Aliamphritea ceti: one gene and its partner. The protein of the gene in region 2 binds, or shares a complex with, the protein of the main gene of each other region. Links are inferred from orthologs where the notes say so. Each region holds a gene or a part of one and is shown on either strand. Other genes may lie near its edges.

Region 1 (2,930 bases), 1.9 Mb from region 2 along the record:
TAACCGGCTCAGGAAACTCCATGCGCTCCAGAACAATTTTCTTGCCCGGATCACACAAGGTGTCACCAGTGGTAACATCCTTCATACCGATCAGAGCAGCGATATCGCCTGCGCGAACCTCTTTAATCTCTTCACGGTTATTGGAGTGCATCTGCACCATACGACCAACACGCTCTTTCTTACCTTTAACAGAGTTAACAACACTGTCGCCGGTAGCCAGAACGCCGGAATACACCCGAACAAAAGTCAGTGTACCTACAAAAGGATCGGTTGCGATCTTAAACGCTAATGCCGCAAAAGGAGCCGCGTCGTCCGCCTCACGGGTTTCGAACACTTCACCTTCGTCATCTACCGCACCTTCAATCGCTTTTACTTCGACCGGAGATGGCATGTATTCGATAACAGCATCCAGCATTGCCTGCACACCCTTATTCTTGAACGCCGAACCGCACTGCATCAGCACAATATCGTTATCAAGAGTACGGGCTCGCAAACCAGCTTTAATCTCGTCGTTAGATAATTCACCTTCTTCAAGGTACTTATCCATCAACTCATCAGTTGCTTCAGCTGCCGCTTCGACCATCTGCTCACGCAGCTCGTCAGCTTTAGCCTGCAAATCCGCAGGAATATCAGCCAAATCATAGGACATGCCCTGATCACTTTCATTCCAGAGAATTGCTTTCATCCGAACAAGGTCAACTACACCCTTAAATTCTTCTTCAGCACCGATAGGCATATTAATTGGCACAGCATTAGCGCCTAGACGTTCTTTAAGCTGGTCAACAACCATATAAAAGTCTGCGCCGATACGGTCCATCTTATTGACGAACACCATCCGCGGAACTTCATACTTGTTAGCCTGACGCCAAACAGTTTCTGTTTGAGGCTGCACACCAGAGGACGCACACAGCACCACAACAGCACCATCTAATACCCGCAGGGAACGCTCAACTTCAATCGTGAAGTCAACGTGCCCCGGTGTATCAATGATATTGATGCGGTGGTCTTCGAACTGCTGATTCATGCCCTTCCAGAAACAGGTAGTCGCCGCAGAAGTAATGGTAATACCACGCTCCTGCTCTTGCTCCATCCAGTCCATGGTTGCCGCACCATCATGAACTTCACCGATCTTATGAGAAAGACCCGTGTAGAACAGTACGCGCTCAGTAGTCGTGGTTTTACCCGCGTCTACGTGTGCGCAAATACCAATGTTACGGTAACGTTTGATAGGCGTTTTACGAGCCACAACACAATCCTCAGATATTTAGAAGCGGTAGTGAGCGAATGCTTTGTTAGCTTCAGCCATGCGGTGAACGTCTTCACGCTTCTTAACCGCTGCGCCACGACCTTCAACTGCATCACCGACTTCACCAGCCAGACGCAGAGCCATGGACTTCTCACCACGCTTACGAGAAGCGTCAACTAACCAGCGCATCGCCAAAGCGTTACGACGGGAAGGACGTACTTCTACAGGCACCTGGTAAGTAGCACCACCAACACGGCGAGACTTAACCTCAACCATTGGCTGGATAGCTTCCAGAGCCTTATTGAACATTTCGATTGGATCTTCGTTAGTGCGCTCGGAAATTTTATCCAGTGCACCGTATACGATCTTTTCTGCTACGGATTTCTTACCGCTAATCATCAGGTGGTTGATGAATTTAGCCAGTGTTGTGTTTCCGAACTTAGGATCCGGCAGAATCTCACGTTTTGCCGCAACTCTTCTTCTTGGCATGATAAGCCCCTTATCAGGTCTTCAGGTTATTTCAGGAATGGATACCTGACCTTACTCTTATGTGTTTGCGATCTAGCTAAGTAGCTTGCACCCTAAAAGGGTTTGACTGGCTTCGCTGTCCCGAAAAAACTATTAAGACTTAGGACGCTTGGTACCGTACTTAGAACGACCTTGTTTACGGTCGTTAACGCCACTGGTATCCAGTGCGCCACGTACTGTGTGGTAACGAACACCCGGCAAATCTTTTACACGACCGCCACGGATCAGAACAACAGAGTGTTCCTGCAAGTTGTGACCTTCACCACCAATGTAGGAAGTCACTTCAAATCCGTTAGTCAGACGAACACGACATACTTTACGTAATGCTGAGTTCGGTTTCTTAGGGGTCGTTGTATAGACACGGGTACAAACGCCACGACGTTGAGGACATGCCTGCAGTGCAGGAACATCACTTTTAGCCGCTTTGCGTTTGCGTGGCTGTCGTACCAACTGGTTAATAGTTGCCATTAAGCAAACTCCACGCTTTAAAAAAGCACCAATAAAACGATGAGATTTTATTATCCCATCACGAAAGGGCCGAGATTGTACTCAATCTCGGCCCACCAGGTCAATATTCGACCAAACTTTTACTCTGAATCTGGCATTGCAGCCTGATTCAACGCTTCAGTCAGCGCCTGCTGAACGTCTTCTGCACTTACAGTAACGCTATCTTCAACCTGCATTGACTTACGCTTACGCTCTTTGTGATACGCCAGACCGGTACCAGCCGGAATCAGACGCCCCACAACAACGTTCTCTTTCAGACCACGTAAGTAGTCTTTCTTACCGCTCACTGCCCCTTCGGTCAGTACGCGAGTAGTTTCCTGGAAGGATGCTGCAGAGATAAAGGACTCAGTTGCCAGCGATGCCTTGGTAATACCCAGCAATACGCGGTCAAACTTAGCCAGAACTTTATCCTGTGCTTCCAAGCGCTTGTTAGCTTCCACAACGTGGTGGAACTCAACCTGCTCACCAGTAATAAAGTTGCTATCGCCGCCACCGGTAATCTCAACTTTACGCAGCATCTGACGCACAATCACTTCGATATGCTTGTCATTGATGCCTACACCCTGCAGACGGTATACATCCTGCACTTCTGTGTTGATGTATTTCGCCAGCTCGGTAACACCCTTGATGCGCAGAATGTCGTGTGGGT
Region 2 (7,739 bases):
AGCCGTTGCAGCTCCCGCCGTGCTGCCTGGGAAATTCTTGGCGGCAAGGCCGGTAGAATACTTGGACCAGCCTCAAGCAAATCCACTTGCAGACGGCTTGAAGACATATCCGGCATGCCATACTGTTTTAGCAAATTAGCTACGTGCGTCAGCTCTGCTGCGAGCTCAACACCTGTAGCCCCACCACCTACTATTGCTAACCTGAGCTTCTTATCAGAGCCTTGCTGATTTATCCGCATAAAGCTATTAAGTAAACCACGCTGGAAACGCTCCGCCTGCTGATGAGAGTCCAGAAAATAACTATGTTCAGCAACACCCGGTGTACCAAAATCATTGCTAACGCTGCCCACAGCCATCACCAGGGTATCGTAGCGAATAGTTCTTTCCGGCAAGACCTGCACGCCGTATTCATCATCGACAGCAGCTAACTGGATACACTTTGCAGACGCATCCATACCGGTCATCGTACCCAGCTGAAACTGGTAATGATGCTGACCACTGTGCGCACGATACGAAACACCATCAATACTCATATCAAGCGAACCCGTTGCCACTTCGTGCAACAATGGCTTCCAGATATGATTGGGATTACGGTCTACGAGAATAATTTTCGCCTGCTTCTTCTTGCCTAAATGACCACCTAAGCTTGCTGCCAGCTCAAGGCCTCCGGCCCCTCCTCCTACAATTACGATTGTTTGCATGGTAAATCCTCAAAATAAAGTCAGCTTAAGCCACTGTTTTTAAATTAAAAACCAATAGCTTAAGCTCACCTTATTCGAGAGATCATTGTTATTCTGCCAAACAGAAAATAGCAGAGACACATAAAGAAATATTTACGGGTACATACAATAGACTAAAGTATATCCAGCCGCTATACCCATTACAGAATAGGCACTTAGCCTGCCAAATGACAACTTCCATGCATCAGCTGATTTGCTTCAGCAGGCAGATTAATATCCAACGTAGATACAGACAGTAAGGCAAGATTCGATAAGCGGTTAAATCTCAGCGTTCGCTTATTCATTACGACGACAGTCAAACCGTTTAGCATGGTGTAATGCCTGAACTCAGCAGCTTCGTAACTTACCTGATGCTGATACAGCATAAAATAATCAGCACTGTCCGCCAGCTTGCATAGGAACTCTTCGCCGGGTACCTGCACAGATATCCTTTCTGGTACCTGGGTAGCCCTGGATGCTGTAACCAACAAAACGCCCACCATAAGAAATATTACATTTCTAATCAGTAATCGCATCATAGATTCACAGCGCTAAAACAGCGCCGCCCCTCAACCATTTAATACCCAAGTATAGCGCTACCCTGTATGCACACTAAAAGCCAACTTAAATACACCCATTCACGCAAAGTTTAGATAACTGAATACGAACGTCTATATATTTAGCAAGTAAGACCTAGCTCTGACAGACAGGCATAAAAAAAGGGTAGCCTTAGCTACCCTTTTTATCAGCACTGATTCTGCCTAGACTAAAAAATCACTCTTCAGCAGCAGCTTTAGGCTGTTCAATATTTTCATAAATCATCATTGGTTCAGACTCACCTCTAATGACGCCTTCATCAATAACAACTTTACTGACATTTTCCTGAGACGGTAGTGAATACATGGTATCCAACAAAGTCTCTTCCAGAATCGATCGAAGACCACGCGCACCCGTCTTACGGGCCAGCGCCTTCTGAGCAACCGCATGCAAGGCCGACTCACGGAAATCAAGCTCAGCACCTTCCATATCGAACAAAGCGCCATACTGCTTAGTCAGCGAGTTTTTAGGCTCAGTCAGAATCTGGATTAACGCACCTTCATCAAGCTCTGCCAGTGTTGCCAGCATTGGCAAACGACCAACAAACTCAGGAATCAGACCGTATTTCACCAAATCTTCAGCTTCCAGATCACGTAGAACATCAGTAACATTCTTAGCATCATCTTTACTGCTAACTGTCGCACTAAAACCTATAGAGCTCTTTTCGCTACGGCTACGGATAACCTGATCCAGACCAGCAAAAGCACCACCACAGATGAACAGGATGTTAGATGTATCAACCTGCAAAAACTCCTGCTGAGGATGCTTACGACCACCCTGCGGGGGCACTGAAGCAACAGTACCCTCAATCAGCTTAAGCAATGCCTGCTGAACACCTTCACCGGACACGTCACGGGTGATTGAAGGATTATCTGACTTACGTGAAATCTTATCGATCTCATCAATGTAGACAATGCCCAACTGAGCTTTCTCAACATCGTAATCACACTTTTGCAGCAGCTTCTGAATGATGTTTTCAACATCTTCACCTACATAACCGGCTTCAGTCAGCGTAGTAGCATCTGCAATGGTGAAGGGTACGTTAAGCATACGCGCCAACGTTTGAGCAAGTAATGTTTTACCACTACCAGTAGGACCTATCAGCAGGATATTACTCTTGCCAAGCTCTACTTCACCATTATTATTTTGCTGAAAACGTAACCGTTTATAGTGGTTATAAACCGCAACAGACAGAACCTTTTTCGCACGTTCCTGACCAATGACATATTCGTCCAGATTGTGCTTAATTTCAGCAGGTGTTGGCAGATCATCGCTCTGCTCAACATCTTCATTAATCTGCTGCGTTTCTTCTGTGATAATGTCATTACACAGATCAACACACTCATCACAGATAAATACCGAGGGACCTGCAATCAGCTTTTTAACTTCGTCCTGACCTTTACCGCAGAACGAGCAATACAGCGTTTTGCTGTCATCGCCATTATCTTTGCCGTTGATATCGTCTGACATTCAACTACCTCTTTCCTCAGGCGGCCATTGCTGAAGCTGACCACCATCTAATATATATCTTCCGCCATGCTGATAATTATAGCGGTTCACAACTTTGGAGCAGCCTCTAATGTCGCATAATAAGTGCTAAAACTGTAGCACACGACAAATATCAGCATTCAAAAGTTTAGCGACGTTCCATCACCGCATCAATCAAACCATACTCCACCGCAGCTTGCGGTGACATAAAGTTATCCCGATCAGTGTCGCGGGAAATCACTTCCAGATCCTGATTCGTATGCTGAGCCATAATACCATTCAGGCGCTCACGAATAGACAGAATTTCTTTCGTATGAATTTCAATATCAGTTGCCTGGCCCTGATAGCCACCCAGCGGCTGATGAATCATCATTCGAGAGTTTGGCAAGCAGTAACGCTTACCTGCAGCACCACCAGTTAAAAGCAATGCCCCCATGCTAGCCGCCTGACCAATACACATAGTGCTTACATCTGGCTTAATAAACTGCATAGTATCGTAAATTGACAAACCGGCAGTAACAGAACCACCCGGTGAGTTAATGTACAGGTGAATATCCTTATCAGGATTTTCAGACTCCAGGAACAGTAACTGAGCTACGACCAGGTTAGCCATATGATCTTCGACCTGACCCACCATAAAAATTACGCGTTCTTTAAGTAACCGGGAGTAAATGTCATAAGAACGCTCGCCGCGAGCAGTTTGCTCAACAACCATAGGTACCAGACCGCTGCTGGTGATCATTGTTGGGCCGTTATAAGTTTGCGACATACCTATTCTCTCCTTTGATCCTGAACTCGGTGCCCTACAAACCAAATAAAAGCACCCTGAAAAGCAAAAACGGCGGCCGACTTTACGCCGACAGCCGTTATTTTATAAACGCAAATCAAGCAGTTGGCAATTATGCTTCTGCTTCAACCTCTGCGTCTTCGTCCTGTGCTTTTGGCTCAGCAGGCTTGATAGCGTCTTCATAGCTCAGTTCTACGTCTGTTACCTTAGCGGCATCCAGTAGCAGATCCAGAACCTGATCTTCCATCACCAGGCTCTTAACCTGACCCAGCATTTCTTCATTGCTGTTGTACCAGTCAATAACTTGCTGTGGATCCTGATAAGTAGCAGCCAGCTCGTCAATTGTAGTCTTAACACGCTCATCATCAACTGTCAGTTCGTTTGCTTTGATTACTTCGTTAACCAGCAAACCAACTTTTACACGCTGCTCAGACTGTGCCTGGAACATTTCTTTAGGCAGCATTTCTGGATCGATGTTCGCTTCTGCACCACCGAACTGCTGAATAGCCTGACGACGCATAGCATCGATCTCGTTATCAATCAGCGCGGCAGGAACATCAATTGCGTTCAGCTCAACCAGTTGACCGAAAACAGCTTCTTTCAGCTTGCTCTTCAGCGCTTGCTTAACTTCACGCTCCATGTTCTTGCGAACTTCAACTTTGAAGCTATCAACGTTGTTTTCTTCCAGACCAAACTTAGCGAAGAACTCTTCGTTAAGCTCTGGCAACTGCTGCTCAGAAACAGACTGCACAGTCGTTTTGAATACTGCAGCTTTACCTTTCAGCTCTTCAGACTGGTAGTCATCAGGGAAAGTTACGTTCAGCTCAACATCTGCACCGGCTTTAGCGCCTTCCAGACCAGCTTCGAAACCTGGGATCATAGTATTGGAACCCAGTACCAGATCCATACCTTCGCCCTTACCACCTTCAAACGCTTCACCATCGATGAAACCTTCAAAGTCAATCTTAACCTGATCGCCGTCTGCAGCAGCACGCTCTACAGCAACCCAGTCAGACTGCTGCTTACGCAGAGTTTCAATCATCTGCTCCAGATCTTCATCTTTTACTTCAGCGCTGTTCTTTTCGATTTCAGCAGCAGAGAAGTCAGCCAATGCGATTTCTGGGTAAACTTCAAAAGTAGCGGTGTAAGAGAACTCTTCACCTTCTTTATCATTTTTGAATTCAATATTTGGACCGCCAGCAGGTGTCAGGTTTTCCTGCTGAGTTGCCTGGTAGAAGCTTTCCTGAATAACTTCACCAATTACTTCCTGACGAATCCCTTTACCGTAGCGCTTCTTAACTACTTTGGTCGGAACCTTACCAGGACGGAAACCGTCAATACGTACTGTACGGGCTGTTTGCTGCACACGCTGAGCAACATCATTGTCTACACGCTCGGCCGGTACAACAACAGTCACTTGACGTTCTAGACCAGTAGTCGTTTCTACAGAAACTTGCATGGAATTCCTCACAAAAAAATTATTTGTATCGTTACAAATCAAATCACTTACAACCTGCATGCTCTTGAAGCCAAAGCACTCTAACGCAAACAGGGCCAGAATATCTAAAGGCGGGAATTTTCCGGCAAGCAGCAAGAATAGTCAAGTGAAAAGCACTGAAATAGCCAGTAAACAGCAGACATAAAAAAACCGCCATAAGGCAGCATCTAAAATCGTAATACAGAGAAGATACAACAAACAAGAAAAGGAAATTGGGGTGGACGATGGGGCTTGAACCCACGACCGCCGGAATCACAATCCGGAGCTCTACCAACTGAGCTACGCCCACCATATTCCCTACAGGAGGAGTCTTACTAAATGGTGCGGACGGAGAGACTCGAACTCTCACACCTTGCGGCACTGGAACCTAAATCCAGCGTGTCTACCAATTTCACCACGTCCGCTTATATGCAATGGGGTGGACGATGGGGCTTGAACCCACGACCGCCGGAATCACAATCCGGAGCTCTACCAACTGAGCTACGCCCACCATAACATATAACTTACTTTTCCAAACTGGCGGGCCAAGAAGGATTCGAACCCTCGACCACCGCCTTAGAAGGGCGGTGCTCTATCCAGCTGAGCTATTGGCCCATATTGGAAAAGCTTACTCTATGAACAACTAACATTCTATCCATTGAGCTTCAGGCGTTTAACTTCCCGAACCCCTGATCTTTCGGCCCTCCGCGTTACCGCGTCAGTGCCTCGTCTCAAGGTGGTGCGCATATTATATATGAGCCCCTTTGGCGTCAACACCCTTTTTGATTTTTTTAAAGAAATAAGTCAGTTAGCTAAGCCTGGCGCGCATATATGTTTACTTCACAACCAGCAAAAACAAGAATTAGCCAAAAAATCATTATAAAAGCATCGTAGCTAATTCAATCACACGAATTTTTCAGGTTTGTTTCAGGGCATCACTGCAGCATACCTCAGTATTTGTGGCCGGGTTTAAAAATCAATACCATAGCTCATCAGGCTGATAACCCTCTCATATCGAAAGCATCCTCAGCTTTCTTATCTATAAGGACACCGTCATGAACTGGAAGAAAGGCCTGCTGGTTGCAGTCTTTGCACTGGTAGTAATTGCATTCTTTATTTTCGACTTAGGCAGTTACCTCAATCTTAGCTATATAAAGTCACAGCAGTCCTCTCTGCAGACTTGGGTAGACAGCAACCTGTTACTTTCTGGCCTTGCCTTTATGGCTATCTATATAGGTGTCACCGCCTTATCCCTACCCGGTGCAGCTGTTATGACGCTGGTTGCCGGCGCCGTATTCGGATTATTGTCAGGCCTGATTCTGGTTTCTTTCGCCAGCACCATAGGTGCTACCTGCTCATTTCTTATTGCCCGTTACCTGCTGAGAGAACCTCTCACCAATAAATTTAAATCGCATATAGAGCCTATTAACCAGGGCATAGCAAAAGACGGCATGTTTTATCTGTTTACGCTACGTCTTGTGCCGCTGGTACCATTTTTTGTTATCAACCCGGTAATGGGACTAACAGGTATGCGTGCCAGAACCTTTTACTGGGTCAGCCAGCTTGGCATGTTGCCCGGCACAGCTGTATTCGTTAATGCCGGCACTCAACTCGGTGCGATCGAACAGGCAGGCGATATTTTATCGGCAGAGCTTATACTGTCTTTCTGCTTACTTGGCATATTCCCATGGATAGCTAAAGCAATAGTCGGCGGTATAAAAGCACGCCAGAAATACAAGCAATTCAATAAGCCCAAGAAGTTTGACACCAACATGGTGGTTATTGGCGCCGGTGCCGGCGGTTTAATCACGTCTTACATAGCCGCTGCTACAAAAGCAAAAGTAACCTTGATAGAAAAGCATAAAATGGGCGGGGATTGTCTGAATACAGGATGCGTTCCATCTAAAGCACTAATCCGCAGCACACACTTTCTTGCTGACGTACGCGACGCAAACAAACTTGGTATCAAAAAGGCCGAAGTAGAATTTGATTTCGCAGACATTATGGCCAGAATCAAGCGGGTTATTACCACCATTGAGCCTCATGATTCTGTTGAACGCTACCAATCTCTGGGCGTAGATTGCGAAACCGGTGAAGCAACCATCCGCTCACCATGGGAAGTAGAAGTTAATGGCAAGATAATTACGACACGCAACATTGTTGTAGCTACAGGAGCCCGCCCTTCTATCCCCAACATACCCGGTATCGAAAACCTTACACCATTAACATCAGACACCATCTGGAACTTACAGCAGCGCCCGGATCGCCTCCTTGTCATAGGCGCTGGAGCCATTGGTTGCGAATTAGGTCAGTGCTTTGCCCGTTTAGGCAGCCAGGTATCTCTGGTGTATCGTAAGCCACAAGTACTTACTAATGAAGATCTGGACGCGGCTCGCGTCGTCGAAAACAGATTACTGGAAGACGGTGTCAACCTATGCGCAGAGCACTCCCCTGTGCGTTTTGAAAGCAACAGTAATACACATACACTGATCTGCAATCACATGGGCACTGAACGCCGCATCGAATTCGATCAACTACTTATAGCAACAGGCCGGACACCTAACCTGCACGGTTTCGGTCTTGATAACATTGGCCTGGTCAGCAAAGATCAAAAAAGCCTCGAAGTGGATGAGTACCTGCGCACTGAGCTACCTAATGTATTTGCCTGCGG

What was found.
Region 1: the proteins of tig (region 2) and rpsG are in contact, whole or in part, in a crystal structure (PDB 3GTY), measured with the Thermotoga maritima proteins. The link is inferred for Aliamphritea ceti from one-to-one orthologs. Residues at the interface, in WP_004081061.1 of Thermotoga maritima: Glu122, Val124, Val129, Leu130, Tyr133, Glu188, Gly259, Ile262, Tyr263, Glu266, Ser270, Glu273, Gln274, Glu277, Arg308, Gln311, Ile312, Ser315, Tyr316, Glu325, Arg329, Arg336, Leu363, Phe366, Trp367, Arg373, Leu377, Arg381, Leu384, Glu387; in WP_004081843.1 of Thermotoga maritima: Lys34, Lys52, Lys55, Glu59, Arg62, Gln63, Glu66, Asn67, Lys69, Val71, Arg95, Ala109, Lys110, Lys111, Gly112, Arg113, Pro114, Glu117, Glu121, Ile124, Ala125, Tyr127, Asn128, Asn129, Thr130, Gly131, Lys135, Asp139, Arg142, Met143.

What each region holds. Positions count from the first base shown.
Region 1 is NZ_AP025282.1:4,779,388-4,782,317, forward strand. It holds rpsG (30S ribosomal protein S7), read right to left. Parts: upstream 1,736-2,930; coding sequence 1,265-1,735; downstream 1-1,264. Other genes in the region: fusA (elongation factor G), read right to left, coding at 1-1,246; rpsL (30S ribosomal protein S12), read right to left, coding at 1,868-2,242; rpoC (DNA-directed RNA polymerase subunit beta'), read right to left, coding at 2,362-2,930.
Region 2 is NZ_AP025282.1:2,916,905-2,924,643, forward strand. Bases 2,878-5,835 are described here. They hold tig (trigger factor), read right to left. Parts: upstream 5,051-5,835; coding sequence 3,704-5,050; downstream 2,878-3,703. Other genes in these bases: clpP (ATP-dependent Clp endopeptidase proteolytic subunit ClpP), read right to left, coding at 2,953-3,573. Also shown: OCU49_RS13430 (NAD(P)/FAD-dependent oxidoreductase), read right to left, coding at 1-701; OCU49_RS13435 (hypothetical protein), read right to left, coding at 896-1,162; ATP-dependent Clp protease ATP-binding subunit ClpX, read right to left, coding at 1,494-2,786; OCU49_RS13475 (dihydrolipoyl dehydrogenase family protein), read left to right, coding at 6,124-7,739. UniProt on the Bacillus subtilis protein: Involved in protein export. Acts as a chaperone by maintaining the newly synthesized protein in an open conformation. Functions as a peptidyl-prolyl cis-trans isomerase.